Regions from separate parts of the Vibrio sp. THAF190c genome, predicted to be linked through region 1. Evidence: riboswitches for the same ligand, from Rfam matches in the RefSeq annotation. Region 1 holds a riboswitch; the other holds the start of a gene.
The links. Region 1 has a riboswitch for lysine ahead of lysC (lysine-sensitive aspartokinase 3). Riboswitches for the same ligand answer to the same signal wherever they lie in the genome.

Region 2: it holds a riboswitch for lysine, as region 1 does, so the genes downstream of both, FIV04_RS09530 (Na+/H+ antiporter NhaC family protein) here and lysC (lysine-sensitive aspartokinase 3) in region 1, are expected to answer to the same signal.

Annotation. Positions count from the first base shown of each region.
Region 1 covers NZ_CP045338.1:321,256-328,789, forward strand. The annotation lists gene metH (methionine synthase) at 1-1,788, shown strand, start outside; gene lysC (lysine-sensitive aspartokinase 3) at 1,852-3,150, opposite strand; lysine riboswitch at 3,333-3,510, opposite strand; gene FIV04_RS01510 (alanine--glyoxylate aminotransferase family protein) at 3,687-4,826, shown strand; gene FIV04_RS01515 (PglL family O-oligosaccharyltransferase) at 4,888-6,663, opposite strand; gene uvrA (excinuclease ABC subunit UvrA) at 6,759-7,534, opposite strand, start outside.
Region 2 covers NZ_CP045338.1:2,142,783-2,150,316, forward strand. The annotation lists His leader region at 1-115, opposite strand, end outside; gene FIV04_RS09530 (Na+/H+ antiporter NhaC family protein) at 303-1,895, opposite strand; lysine riboswitch at 2,011-2,188, opposite strand; gene FIV04_RS09535 (H-NS family nucleoid-associated regulatory protein) at 2,553-2,963, shown strand; gene FIV04_RS09540 (inosine/guanosine kinase) at 3,639-4,943, opposite strand; gene FIV04_RS09545 (hypothetical protein) at 5,046-5,315, opposite strand; gene mnmA (tRNA 2-thiouridine(34) synthase MnmA) at 5,520-6,656, shown strand; gene hflD (high frequency lysogenization protein HflD) at 6,700-7,317, shown strand; gene purB (adenylosuccinate lyase) at 7,460-7,534, shown strand, end outside.

The DNA.
Region 1 (7,534 bases):
AGACTACTAGATATCGCTGCGGAATACGCTAATAAAGGTGTCGGCAAAGAGGAAGATGCTTCCGCACTTGAGTGGCGTACTTGGGCGGTTGAGAAGCGCTTAGAGCATGCACTTGTCAAAGGTATTACTGAGTTTATCGTCGAAGATACCGAAGAAGCTCGTTTGAATGCCAGTAAGCCACTAGAGGTCATTGAAGGCCCTCTAATGGATGGTATGAATGTGGTTGGTGATTTGTTTGGTGAAGGTAAGATGTTCCTTCCTCAGGTAGTTAAGTCAGCGCGTGTAATGAAGCAAGCCGTTGCACATTTGGAGCCTTTCATTAACGCTTCTAAGCAAGCTGGTTCTTCAAACGGTAAGATCTTGCTCGCTACTGTAAAAGGTGATGTTCACGATATCGGTAAGAACATTGTGGGCGTGGTACTGCAGTGTAATAACTACGAGATTATTGACCTTGGAGTGATGGTTCCTTGCGAACAGATCCTAAAAGTCGCTAAAGAAGAGAATGTCGACATTATCGGTCTATCTGGCCTGATCACTCCATCACTGGATGAGATGGTACATGTAGCTAAAGAGATGGAGCGTTTGGATTTCGACTTGCCACTGCTGATTGGTGGTGCAACAACTTCCAAGGCGCATACTGCAGTTAAGATTGAACAGAACTACAAGAACCCTGTGGTGTATGTGAACAACGCATCAAGAGCGGTTGGGGTATGTACGTCCCTGTTATCTGATGAGCTTCGTCCTGCATTTGTTGAGAAGCTAGATTTGGATTATGAGCGTGTTCGCGATCAGCACAACCGTAAAAAACCTCGCACTAAGCCTGTAACGTTAGAGCAAGCTCGAGCGAATAAAGTCGCTATTGATTGGGAAAGCTATACGCCGCCAGCTCCAGCTAAGCCGGGTGTGCATGTTTATGATGACTTTGATGTTTCGACTTTGCGTCGTTACATTGACTGGACTCCGTTCTTCATGACTTGGTCACTAGTGGGTAAATACCCTGCAATTCTTGAGCATGAGGAAGTGGGCGAGGAGGCAAAACGTCTATTTAAAGACGCCAATGACCTTCTTGATCGAGTTGAACGTGAGGGTTTACTCAAAGCTCGTGGTATGTGTGCGCTGTTCCCTGCGGCAAGTGTTGGCGACGATATTGAGGTTTACACTGACGAATCACGCACTGAGGTTGCTAAGGTTCTTCATAATCTACGTCAGCAAACAGAAAAGCCAAAAGGTTTTAACTACTGTCTGTCTGATTACATTGCGCCAAAAGAGTCTGGTAAGAAAGATTGGATCGGTGCCTTTGCCGTAACAGGTGGTATTGGAGAGCGTGAGCTTGCTGATGCATACAAAGCTGCGGGCGATGACTACAACGCCATCATGATCCAAGCAGTAGCTGACCGACTTGCTGAAGCATTTGCAGAGTACCTACATGAGCAAGTACGTAAAGATATCTGGGGTTACTCCGCCGATGAAAACCTATCAAATGATGAGTTGATTCGTGAGAAGTACCAAGGCATTCGTCCAGCACCGGGTTATCCTGCATGTCCCGAGCATACTGAAAAAGGCTCATTGTGGGAGCTACTGAAAGTGGAAGAGACGATCGATATGTCTTTGACGAGTAGTTATGCGATGTGGCCAGGTGCATCAGTATCGGGTTGGTATTTCTCTCACCCTGATTCACGCTACTTTGCAATTGCTCAGATTCAGCAAGATCAAGTAGATAGCTACGCTGATCGCAAGGGTTGGGATTCGCTTGAAGCCGAGAAGTGGTTAGGTCCAAACATTAACTAAGATCGACTAGAAAGAGAAAGGGTTGCCATTGCGCAACCCTTTTTTGTATCTATTTGATTGGTTTTACTCTTGTTCAAACAACTCTTGGTGAAGTTTCTGAATTGCCGAACGAGAAACCGATTCATGCACTAGGAAACAAAGGTTGTGTGGACTCGCTCCGTAGCAGATCATGCGTAAGTTGAAGTCTTCAAGAGTGCTGAATACCTGCTTAGCATAGCCCTTGCTCTCACTCATATTGTTACCAATAAGCGCAACAAGACATAGGTTGTGTTCAACTTCTACTGTACATAGCTCTTCAAGCTCTTTGCGTACAACTTCAGGCAATTCCGGAGCACCACCAGAAGTGTCTGTTTGATCGAGTGTCAGAGAGACACTGATCTCTGAGGTTGTAATAAGATCAACAGAGATCTTATGCTTAGCGAGGATCTCAAATACTTTCGCCAAGAAGCCGTATGCGTGGAACATGTTCGCACTGCGCAGTGTAACCATGGTTTGATTGCAACGCAGCGCAAGTGCTCTAAACAGTGGTGAGCTCTCAACTTGTTGACGAATCCAAGTACCTCCTTTTTCTGGCTCTTTAGATGAGCCTACAAAGACAGGAATCTGATGACGTAGTGCTGGCACTAATGTAGAAGGATGCAAGATCTTCGCGCCAAAATTTGCCATTTCAGATGCTTCGCTGAAGCTGATCTCTGGAATTGGTGACGCTTTAGGGGCGATACGAGGGTCTGTGGTGTAGATTCCCGGAACATCAGTCCAAATCTCTAGACCAGCCGCCAATACTGATTCTGCAATCAATGCTGCTGAATAGTCGCTTCCGCCACGACCAAGTGTGGTTGTATTACCTTCATCGTCTGCACCAATAAACCCTTGGGTAACTACGACGCGTTCTTGACACAAAGGAATCAGTTTTTCTTGAGCAAGCTGAGAGATTTGCTCCAGTTGAGGTTCTGCTTTGCCGTAAGCGTCATTGGTACGCAGGACGTCACGGATATCAAATCTGACTGCAGATACGCCACGCTCTCGAAGAATTTGCGCAAAAAGGTGAGTCGACATTAGCTCACCACATGCCACTAAGTGGTCAGTTAATTTAGCACTTGATTGAAAAGATGCAGCTTCTGCAGCACTCGCAACATTGTCCAGAATCGTATGGATCTCTTTCTCGACACTCATTGGTTCTGCGAGTTGATCCAAAATCGCGTGATGGATATCTGTTAGTTGGCTCATTAACTCTTGGCGGCGGCCTTGGTCTTGTACGCCGTTAGCTAATTCAACTAACAGGTTGGTGACGCCTGAACACGCACTGCTGACAACAAGCTTGGTATTTGGATTATTCTCAATAATGGCTGCACAGCGACTCATTGCTTCAAAGTTAGCAACGCTTGTCCCACCGAATTTGGCGACATTAAAAGAACCAGCTACATTAGATGCGCTCACGATAAATCTCCCGACTTCCTAAAATAAAAATTACTGTTGGTAATCCAACGTCCAATGTTTTGAAGAGAGGGTTTAGAGCAAAGAGAGAGGTGTGTATTTGAATTGTAAACCTCAGAAGCTCCTCATCATATTGGAATGATGACAGTTAATGGGATTCAGCCCGATTAACCGATAACAGAAACCCGACATGTTTCAGTTACCTCGGCACTGCTCCCCCTGAATGTTCTGTATTGGAAATGTGGTTCCACAAAACATCTACCTGGGCAGTGCTCCTCTTCTGCTTGATAGCTGTTTTATTGAACGTGTTTGCGGTAAGAATGTCAATCGGTAACTCAAGATAAAGTGAAAATAAATTTAACAATTCTGTGACATTGGTTTGACCTCGAGACTTTCGACTAATTGCTGAGGTTGTGGATTTGCTTTAGTGTGGAAGGTTCATGTCATAAACATAAGGGATAATTATGTCGAACCTGCACACAACCGCCACCGCTGAAAGCTTTTTTCCTCCTCATCGCACGCTAATGGGACCGGGGCCCTCTGATATTTCACCACGAGTATTACAGGCACTGAGCCGTCCTACTATTGGCCATTTAGATCCTTTGTTTATCAATATGATGGATGAGGTGAAACAGCTATTAAAGTATGCTTTTCAAACGGAAAACGAGTTTACGATTGCAGTTTCAGCACCGGGGAGTGCAGGTATGGAGACCTGTTTCGTCAATCTGATTGAACCCGGTGAAAAAGTGATTGTGTGCCGTAATGGCGTATTCGGTGAGCGAATGCGTGAAAACGTGGTTCGCTGTGGTGGCGAAGCTATTTTGGTTGACGATGAGTGGGGGAAACCTGTCTCCGTTGATAAAGTAGAGCAGGCACTGTCCGAACACCCAGATGCAGTTGCTGTTGCGTTTGTTCATGCAGAAACATCAACGGGTGCCCTTACAGATGCGGAAGCGATTTCTCAGGTTGCTCGTCGCTTTAACGCACTAACAATCGTGGATGCTGTGACTTCATTGGGTGGAGTCCCTCTGTTGGTGGACGAATGGCAGTTAGACGCCGTCTACTCGGGTAGTCAGAAGTGTTTGTCTTGCGTTCCGGGTCTTTCGCCAGTGACTTTTTCTCAAAAAGCGGTAGAGAAGATGAAAGCGCGTCAATCGCCTGTGCAAAGCTGGTTCTTAGATCAGAGCTTGGTGCTAGGGTACTGGAGTGGTGAAGGAAAGCGTAGCTATCATCATACTGCGCCGGTAAATAGCCTGTATGCTTTGCATGAGTCCTTGGTGATTCTACGCAATGAAGGGTTAGAGAACGCTTGGGAGCGTCATCAATCAGCACACCGTGAGCTAAAGGCAGGGCTTGAATCTCTTGGTCTAAGTTTTGTGGTTGAAGAGGGAAGTCGACTACCGCAATTGAACGCGGTGTATTTCCCTGAAGGAATTGATGAAGCAGCTGTTCGAACACGACTGCTTGAAGAGTACAACCTAGAGATTGGCGCGGGTCTTGGCGCATTAGCTGGGAAAGCGTGGCGAATTGGCTTAATGGGCTATGGCGCTCGCAAAGAGAATGTTGCCTTGTGTTTGAAAGCTATGGCGGATGTTTTGAAGTAAATACTTCGTATCATTGATTTGAAAGGCGAACGGGTTATCTCGTTCGCCTTTTTATTAGGTGCTATTGAGCACTGCTTTGCGCTGATGATGTCGATGACTTTACCTGTGATGGGCGCTGATACTGCACGGTTGAAAAATCTCTATTAGGGAACAGGAATTGCGCTTCGCTGCGAATCTGTTCGGCTTTGCTTTCGTCCCCTAAGCCTTGGTAAGCCAAGATCAGGTTGTTGTAAAACGCCGGTCGTGGTTTTAACTTGATGATATTCAAAGACCAATCGATATACGGCTGAATCAGCTTCGGATCTTCTTGATAGAGTCCGATATTGAGATAAGTACTGTAGATATCCCAATCGTAACGATCTTTCCAAACTACAGGGTTCGAAACCTCTTTAAGAATATCCGGATTTTTAGGCTGTGATTTCTCAAACTTGGTCAGCACATAATTGGTGTGTAAGGCGCTCAACATATAGAAGCTGACAAGAATTGGCACAACCAGGCTCATTACTCTAAATAAGGTTTTACTGATAACGCTAAATCCCTTTTGGTAATGATAGGAAGTGCGTTGATCAACCCAATAAAGGAGTACAATAAAGGTGATCCAATGAATGGCCGAGTGATAAAACGGGTACTCAAGTTGTGAGTGCAAAACGATCGGAATAAACAGAGCGAACAGAGCTAACTGTGTTCCCTTTGTGGCCGTAGTTATCCGACCTGCGACCAAAGCTGCTGCAAGTAGAATACCGATGATCGGTACGATTCCCCCCTCAACACCCCAAAATAACAATTCATTGTGCGGGTGATCCATCGCAGGAAGCCCTGGGTGATAATTGGAATTGAGTTGATGTTGACGTGCTGTGTACAGCGTATATTCAGACTCAAATTTACCATAGCCATAACCAGAGAATGGCTTTTCTACCATCATGTCTAAGGCTTGCGGAAAAGTATAAGCTCGAGGGCTTTCTAAGTGTGTACGCTTGCTGGCTAGGCTATCGGCTGCTTGTAAGTTGATGATAGCAAAACCAGCAATCAGTCCGATCAATACAGAACCGCACCAGCCGTAAAAACGCTTCTTGGTCGAAAACTTGTAAAGGTATGGCAGGATAAGGACAAAGCTTAATACACTAGCCAGCCAACCCGTCCTGGATGCGATGATGATCAGCAGTGGTGCTGTGATCGCTGGCATCAGATAGAGTAGAAACGACTCGCTCAGCTTAAGGTTGTACTTGGTTGGTTGTCTTGCCAGAAGATATGCAGAGAGCACAAAACCTGTTGCGAGAAAGCTCGCCATCACATTTGGCTGCTGGAAAATACCATAAGGGCGGTTGGCTTTGGTGTTGTAGCCAAACATATTGCCGGCTTCTAAGAAAAAGTACTGGAAGTAACCAAACAGAGCTTGAATCATAACGGCGAGTACAATGAACCACAGTAAGCGCTGCTTATGTTTGTTACTAAACTTGAATTGCTGAAGAAGAACGAAAAAAGCGAAGCCCGTCCATAGCCCAAGTAAGCGACCTGAAGCTCCGGAAGGATCTGCGTTGCTGTATAGGACTGGCAGTGTAAGAATAATGCAGCTAATCAGAAGCCCGATAGTGAGCTTTGAGTACTTGATGACTCGGTTATTGGCCATTTGGTAAAAACCAATTGCTAAAGTAAAGCTCAAGGCCAGCCAAGTGGTAGGGTTGAAGGAGAGTGCTAAGCCTGAACCACCAGGGTTAGGCATAAAAAAGTGCATAGCGATGAGAAAGACAACGGCCAAAGAAACCAAAAAGGGCTTATTGAGCGGAAGTTGAGTCACTTGACCCTCAAGCTGTGTACCACTGGTGTGTATTGTCGCCATAGATCCTTAACCTTATAAAAACGGGGCTTGTCCAATTAGAACAAGCCCCGATACTTTAACACTTTTCGTCTTATTCGCTGAGCGCTATTGTAGACCTATTTCATAGTTAACATAGGCTTAAGAAAGCGAGCGGTGTGAGAGCCTTCGACCAATGCCACATCTTCAGGCGTGCCAGCAGCAATAATTTCACCACCGCCTTGGCCACCTTCTGGGCCTAAGTCGATGATCCAGTCTGCGGTTTTAATCACATCCAAGTTGTGTTCGATTACTACGACTGTGTTTCCGTGATCACGCAGGCGGTGTAGAACGGTCAATAGCTGTTGGATATCGTGGAAGTGAAGACCTGTAGTCGGCTCATCTAGGATGTATAGAGTCTTGCCTGTATCACGCTTAGATAGCTCACGAGCCAGTTTGACACGCTGGGCTTCACCACCAGACAGTGTTGTCGCGGCTTGTCCAAGTCGAATATATGATAAGCCCACATCCATTAATGTTTGGAGCTTACGTGCGATCACTGGAACTGGGTTAAAGAATTCTCGAGCATCTTCGACCGTCATCTCTAACACTTCATCGATGGTTTTGCCTTTGTAGCGCACTTCCAATGTTTCACGGTTATAGCGTTTCCCTTTACATACATCACAAGGAACGTATACATCTGGTAAGAAGTGCATTTCGACTTTAATTACACCATCACCCTGACAGGCTTCACAGCGCCCACCTCGAACGTTGAAGCTAAAGCGGCCCGGCTTGTAACCACGAGAACGTGCCTCTTGTGTACCCGAAAATAGTTCACGAATTGGTGTGAAGATACCGGTATAGGTCGCTGGATTAGAACGTGGCGTGCGTCCAATTGGGCTTTGGTCGATATCGA
Region 2 (7,534 bases), 1.5 Mb from region 1:
CTGTCATCCCGAGGGTTTAAATCTAAATTCTTTTGACTTAACCTCCGGGAGTAATCTTGCTCCCGGGTACGCGTATATCTCCCCGAAAGACTAGATAGGGTGATGATGGTGATGAATGTTCATTACTAATTTACGCATACTTATCAGCTCTTATGTTGTTTGCTGTCTTATCTCCACACTAACTAAGGTGGTGGTCTTTTTCAACCATTTATTCGAACTTTTTTCACGATTTTTAAAATTAATTTAACGCCAATAAAAAAGGGAAGCCGTAGCCTCCCTCTTAAATGTGGTTATTTCACTGATTAGCTCTTGCAAGTTGCCATTTTGCAACGCGAGAAGTAACCCAGTGCAAAACACACACCAACAAATGTTAGCGCTGCTGCTGAGAACGAAAGCGCTACAGAAGCTGTCATACCCAGAACGATGAAGCCTACACATGATACTAGAGCCACAGACAGCGCGTAAGGAAGCTGCGTAGCTACGTGGTCGATGTGGTTACAACGTGCACCGGTTGAAGACAGAATGGTTGTATCTGAGATTGGAGAACAGTGGTCACCAAATACAGAGCCTGCTAGTACCGCACTCAACATCGGCAGCATAAGTGCAAGGTCTGTCGCGCCAGCCATGTCACCCGCGATTGGTAGCATGATGCCGAAGGTACCCCATGATGTACCAGTAGAGAATGCCATCAGACCAGCAAGTAGGAATAGAATCACTGGTAGCCAGTGGTAATCAATGTTGCCCGTTGCTAGCGAAGATAGGTAAGTACCTGTTTTCATGTCGCCAATAACTGAACCGATTGTCCATGCGAATACAAGGATCAGGATTGCGCCAAACATTGAGCGAGCACCGATCCACATAGTACGAACGATTTCCGCCATAGGCAGTTTTTGCTTAAACACGGTTGCTAGAGCAACAAGTAGACCTAAGATACCACCGTAAACAAGAGACTTACCTACATCTGTGTTTTCAAACGCACCAAGTAAGTTGAACGCTTGGCCGTCAGCAGCCAGTGCCGCGCCACCGGTGTATAGCATCGCTGCTACTGTCGCCACGATAAGCGATACGATAGGCATAATTAGATCAGACACTGAACCGTTTTGGCTCTCTTCAATGTCTAGCTCTTCATTTAGGTCGTGAGCTTGTTGGCTGTCATTGTCGCCTTCAAAACCACGGCCTTGAGATGCTTCAATTTCGTGGTCACGCATTTTGCCTACATCAAGACCAAACCACGCCACTGCAAATACCATGAGTAGTGCAAACACTGCGTAGAAGTTCATTGGGATAAGACGGATGTATGCGCCTAGTGCCGAGTACTCAGTCATACCATGAGTCACAAGAATGCCACCGATGATAGTCATGATGTACGCACCCCAGCTTGATGCTGGCATGATCACACACATTGGAGCAGCAGTTGAATCTAAGATATAAGCAAGCTTAGCGCGAGATACATAGAAACGGTCTGTTACAGGACGAGAGATCGCACCAACGGCTAGGCTGTTGAAGTAATCATCAACAAAGATGAATACACCCAAGAATGCAGCTAATAGTTTAGAACCACGTTTGCTCTTAACACGAGACTGTGCCCATTCAGCAAACGCACGAGTACCACCAGATAGCGTTAGCAACGCCGTCATCATACCCAAAAGAAGAAGGAACCCGACAATACTCATGTTCCAAGTGTTAATACCGCCGTCTTCAATGAAAACACCCGATACCTTAGTAGCAACATAGCTCGCGGCATTACCAACTGAATAATCAGCCAGTAGAATAGCGCCCATTACAATACCGACACCAAGAGAAACTAAAACACGACGAGTCACAATAGCAAGGCTCAATGCCACCAGTGGCGGGAGCAATGATAAAGGCGATGTTGCAAAATCTATTAAATTCATGATCTTCAAAAACCAGTTTATTTTTATTTGGCTAGAGATCTACTGCAGACAAACTCGGTACAGACGACCAAGTTCATGTTGAACTAAGCGAAAGGGAAGTGAACACTTCACCCAACCCTACAGTAGCGCTCCATAGTTTAAAATTAAGACTATGGCAGTGTTGTACCTATTTAGCACAACCCCAGCAAATTGCTTAGATATACAATTTACTTCGGCAATTACACCTTTTGCTCCCATTCATTGGCATCACCCCAATGAGAGTTACTCTTTGCAATTGCACCTCTACGTGCGATAACACTTTTAACTATTGTTAGTTCATTTTAACAACAATTTAACCAGCGCACCGCATCAGGTAGCCGCAATTGTACTCAACAAAAGCAACAATGCAACATATCATTCCGAGAAAACTAACTTTTTTGTTAGTAAAGTAATCAAGGTGCTCACAACATCGCCACACCTACTCCATCAGTCACATATCACATTTATAGAGTAGTATTAGAATTATTATATCTTAAACTTGGGACTCCATCGGTTTTTCTGAAAGTTCCCCTCTTTTTCAATATTTAATTAAGTTTTAATAAAAAATACTGTTTGTTTTCTTTAATACCTCTGTTTATTATTAGGAGGATTAATTAATTTATCTTGATGGGAAATATCATGTCTGAATTAACAAAAACTCTATTAAATATCCGTAGCCTTCGTGCATTCTCACGTGAATTAACTCTTGAGCAACTAGAAGAAGCACTAGATAAACTGACTATTGTTGTACAAGAGCGTCAAGAAGCTGAAGCTGAAGAACGTGCTGCTCGTGCAGAACAAGAAGCAAAACTAGCTGCAATCGCAGATCAAATCGCTAAAGACGGCATTGACGTTGCTGATCTAATTGCTGCTCTTTCTGGTGAGTCAAAAGCAAAAGGCACTAAATCTAAGCGTGCACCACGTCCTGCTAAATACAAATACGTTGATGCAAACGGCGAAGAGAAGACTTGGACTGGTCAAGGTCGTACACCTTCAGCAATCCAACAACAGCTTGATGCTGGTAAATCTCTAGAAGATTTCGCTATCTAATAGTTAGCAATCAAATTCATATAATAAAGGCCTATTTCGATAGGCCTTTATTTTTATCTGAGCAAAACTGCTTGTCTCTTACCAATCTTAAAATGAGCATCTACACTTCTGCCCTTACTTCATGCTACTAGTCCTTAATAGATAACATCCACCTATTGTGGTCATCAGGTACCTCAGTCGAATCAACTCCCTAAACGCTTTACAATATTGTAATGCCACGCCGTTCAATAGAAAGATAACCACGACATTTTGTGGTAGTGCTAAGCTGAAAATCCGCAGACTCACGATAACCCGATTAATTATCTCAAACTCTAAAACTTGTCGATCGTTATACTAAAGTATATATACCTGTGACGGCTGTTCCATTTGGGAACATATTGAATAATAAGCGCGTCAATAACCCACGCTATTGCGTAATTGTCTCATTATTATTATGTATATACACGCACATGATAATCATCGAGACATTATACATGCCATATAATGAGACACTCTTATCAAGTGCCTTTTGGCAAGGTGTTACGTAAATAAATTACGATGAAACTCCCTTACTATTACTTACTTGACTACCGACTATTCGAAAACTGAATGTACCTATCAAATATTAATAGAAATAAAAAAACCTCAAACTAGGTTTGAGGTTTTTAGACAATTCAGCTTTTCAATAGTGAGCGATTAACGTTCCCAGTATGCTTCTTCTAAGCTGTCTTCGCGTTCAGGAAGACCGCGAGATAAACGTGGTGAGTGCTGAACTAATACTTCGTAGCTTGCACGGTTTGAATATTTACATACTTGTGAGAACGAAGAGTAAGTTAAAAATGAGTGCTGATGCTTACTTGAATTCGGCACATTCTCTTTATGGTACTTATTTGCAGCCATATCATGTAGCAACGCAGATAACGCAGCATCACCCGCGCCGTTAGTGTTCTTAATTTTCTCAGGGCCGCCCATGTAAGGGGCAATATGCGAGTAAACTTTGATAGGAGATTCACACAACGCTTTATGCGCTGGGCGGCTAAATTCAAAACGGTTGAACTCGGCAATAGAACCCGGTAGCAACGGCAGTGTTGTTTCGCGCTTCGCAGCCTCTTCAGTGTAACCCGCCATAAATAGACCAACAGGACCTGCTGTACATAAAACCAAATCTACCCAATCCAGAGTCTTATCTGATGCAGCTAGAGGATCGCTTTCACCAGTTAGTGCTTCTGCTTCATCTTCATTCATCGCGACGACAGTGACGTGCTGCTTTAAGAAGTCTTTCCAGAATTCAGGATCGTCTTGAATAACGAACTTAGTACCTAGAGTCAGTACCACTGGCACATCGTATTTCTTTGCGTACTCAATCGCTTTCATTGTCGCTTCAGGCATCGGATCGCCTGGCTTACAACGAACAAGGTATGCAGTTAGAACTAATGCAGATGCACTCTTGAAGATTTTCTCTGGAATGCTGTCTGGATTTAGCTGGTTCATTTGACCTTCGCTGATTGCAAAGGTGCGTTCACCATCTTCAGTGATCAAAGCAAAGCAACGACCGATTGCGCCATCTACCCCTTGTAAATGGTTCAGATCCATTCTGCTTGATGTGTTACATAGGTAACGGTAACCGTAGCTGCCGATTTTGATATCTTGGCTCATTACACCTAATAGTGTTGAACGGTCATCCGCTAACACTGAGTAGTTATGTAGCGTGTTACCAATGGTGCCACCAGCGTATTCATTAGTAATCAGACACTGCTCTTTTAGCTCTTGGTATAGAGACTCTGCAGCTTCGTCATTGATAACTAGAGAATGACCTTTACTTAAACCGTACTTTTCAATTAATTCTGAACTCACTTTCGCTTCGATATCCACCAAAGTTTGGTCAATACCAATAATATGAGTGCGAGACATCTTCTTGCTGTTCTGAGATTGGCTCACTAATGGGTCACGAGCATGAACCGGAAAATAGTGCTTTGATTTACGTTGTCCAGGAAATTTCATAAGGCTAGTCTAAGTCAAGGGGAAATAGGGGGCGGATTCTACCGCGCTATATTTAGCGCGGCAATCACTCAAACTATAGCAAACGTTTGCATGGGTATTTTTTTATTCGCCTTCCATAAAGCTTAGATCTGGCAGCATATCCAGATGTTCTGCGTAACGCTTTTGGTTGAATTCAGCGTTGTTCTTCATGACATCAAATACTTCGATTGCAAGTGCACATGCCATCGCTGCAATTGCATCTTCACGAGAGTGCCCGGTCATCATCAAACGCATTAAAGTCTCTTTGACCTTAATCGGTTGTCCGTCTTCTAGCTGATTCTCAATAATCTCAATCAACTGCTCTTCTTGCATAAATTCATCTTGTTCAGACATTTTTTCATCTCAGGTCTTGGATTTTCAGCGACTATGCCACATATAGGTCTGACATCCTAGCGACTCGCTTCGCTTTCATCAGATTCCTAATGAAATACAGCGCACTTCTTGTGCAAAAGAAACTGTGATTCCGGTCTCGGATCTGTCACGTTGTTTCTCTTTCTGTTAGAATCTGCGACCAAGTAATAGTAACGGTGTTTAGACATGTCAGATATCAGCTCTGGAAACAGCCAAAAGAAAGTAATTGTCGGTATGTCCGGCGGTGTAGATTCGTCAGTTTCGGCGTATCTTCTCCAGCAACAAGGCTATCAGGTAGAAGGCCTTTTCATGAAAAACTGGGAAGAAGACGATAACGAAGAGTACTGTACGGCAGCTGAAGATCTTGCGGATGCGCAAGCGGTTTGTGACAAGCTAGGTATCCACCTTCACACCATTAACTTTGCAGCAGAGTACTGGGACAACGTATTCGAATACTTCCTTGCAGAATACAAAGCAGGTCGTACGCCAAACCCAGACATTCTTTGTAACAAAGAAATCAAATTCAAAGCCTTCCTTGAATTTGCGGATGAAGTACTAGACGCAGACTACATTGCAATGGGTCACTATGTTCGTCGTACTTTCCCAACTCAAGAAGAGCTAGATGCAGGTAAAAAGCCAGAAATGCTTCGTGGTCTAGATAGCAATAAAGACCAAAGCTACTTCCTATACACGCTTAGCTCAGACCAAGTTGCGCGCAGCCTATTCCCAGTAGGTGAGTTAGAGAAGCCAGAAGTACGTAAGATCGCTGAAGAGCAAGATCTGATCACTGCAAAGAAGAAAGATTCAACAGGTATCTGTTTCATCGGTGAACGTAAATTTACAGAATTCTTAGGCAAGTACCTACCAGCACAACCAGGTGATATTGAAACACCAGAAGGCAAAGTGATTGGTAAGCACAACGGTCTGATGTACCACACACTAGGTCAGCGTAAAGGCCTGCATATCGGTGGCACTAAAGGCGGCGGTGGCAACGAAGCACCATGGTTCGTTGGCGAAAAAGATCTTAAGCGTAACGTATTGATTGCGGTACAAGGTAAAGACCACCCTCTTCTAAAATCTGAAGGTTTAATTGCGTCGCAACTGCACTGGGTAGACCGCGCACCAATTACTGATGTTTTGAAGTGCACAGTAAAAACTCGTTACCGCCAAACAGATATTCCTTGTACAATCATTCCAATTGACGATGAGAACATCAAGGTTATCTTCGACGAGCCTCAAATTGCAGTGACTCCAGGTCAGTCAGCAGTATTCTATCAAGGCGAAGTTTGTCTTGGTGGCGGCATCATCGAAAAACGCATCTAACTGATCGAACGACAAACGATAGAAGACAACTAGGAGTTACTACGTGGCCAACACACTTTATGACCGTACAATCGCTTTCGCTGGAATCTGCCAAGCAGTCGCTTTGGTTCAACAGGTAGCAAAAGACGGCTATTGTGATAAAGATGCCTTTGAAGCTTCACTCAGTGCGATTTTAAATACCAACCCAGCGAATACTGTGGGCGTATTTGGTCGCGAGTCCAACTTAAAGCTTGGTCTAGAGTGCCTAGTAAAAGGTATCGATAGTACTCCTGCAGGCAGCGACATCACGCGTTACATCATTAGTTTGATGGCACTTGAGCGTAAGCTGTCAGGTCGTAATGATGCAATGTCTCAGCTAGGCGATCGCATCCAAACCGCAGAGCGCCAAGCTGAGCACTTTGATCTTTTTGATGAGCAGATGGTAAGCAACCTAGCGAGTATCTACCTTGACGTGGTAAGCCCGATTGGCCCGCGTATTCAGGTCTCAGGTACACCTTCAGTTCTTCAACAGACATCAAACCAACACAAAGTACGTGCCCTGCTTCTTTCAGGGATCCGCAGTGCCGTTCTTTGGCGTCAAGTAGGAGGCAAACGTCGCCACCTAATCTTCGGACGCAAGAAGATGGTTGAGCAAGCTCAAATCCTCTTAGCAAGAATGTAATACACCAGCTCGCGCACTGTCGCGAGCTTATTCTTTGTACCAAAACAACCCTCACGCAAACGTTTGCGCAATGTGCGTGACAAACTGCAAAGTTACTGGTATAAAGCTCACAAAATTTAGAAACTCAATTCAGGAGAACACCATGGAACTGTCAGCATTGACTGCTGTTTCACCAGTAGACGGCCGTTACGGAAGCAAGACAACTGCACTTCGCAGC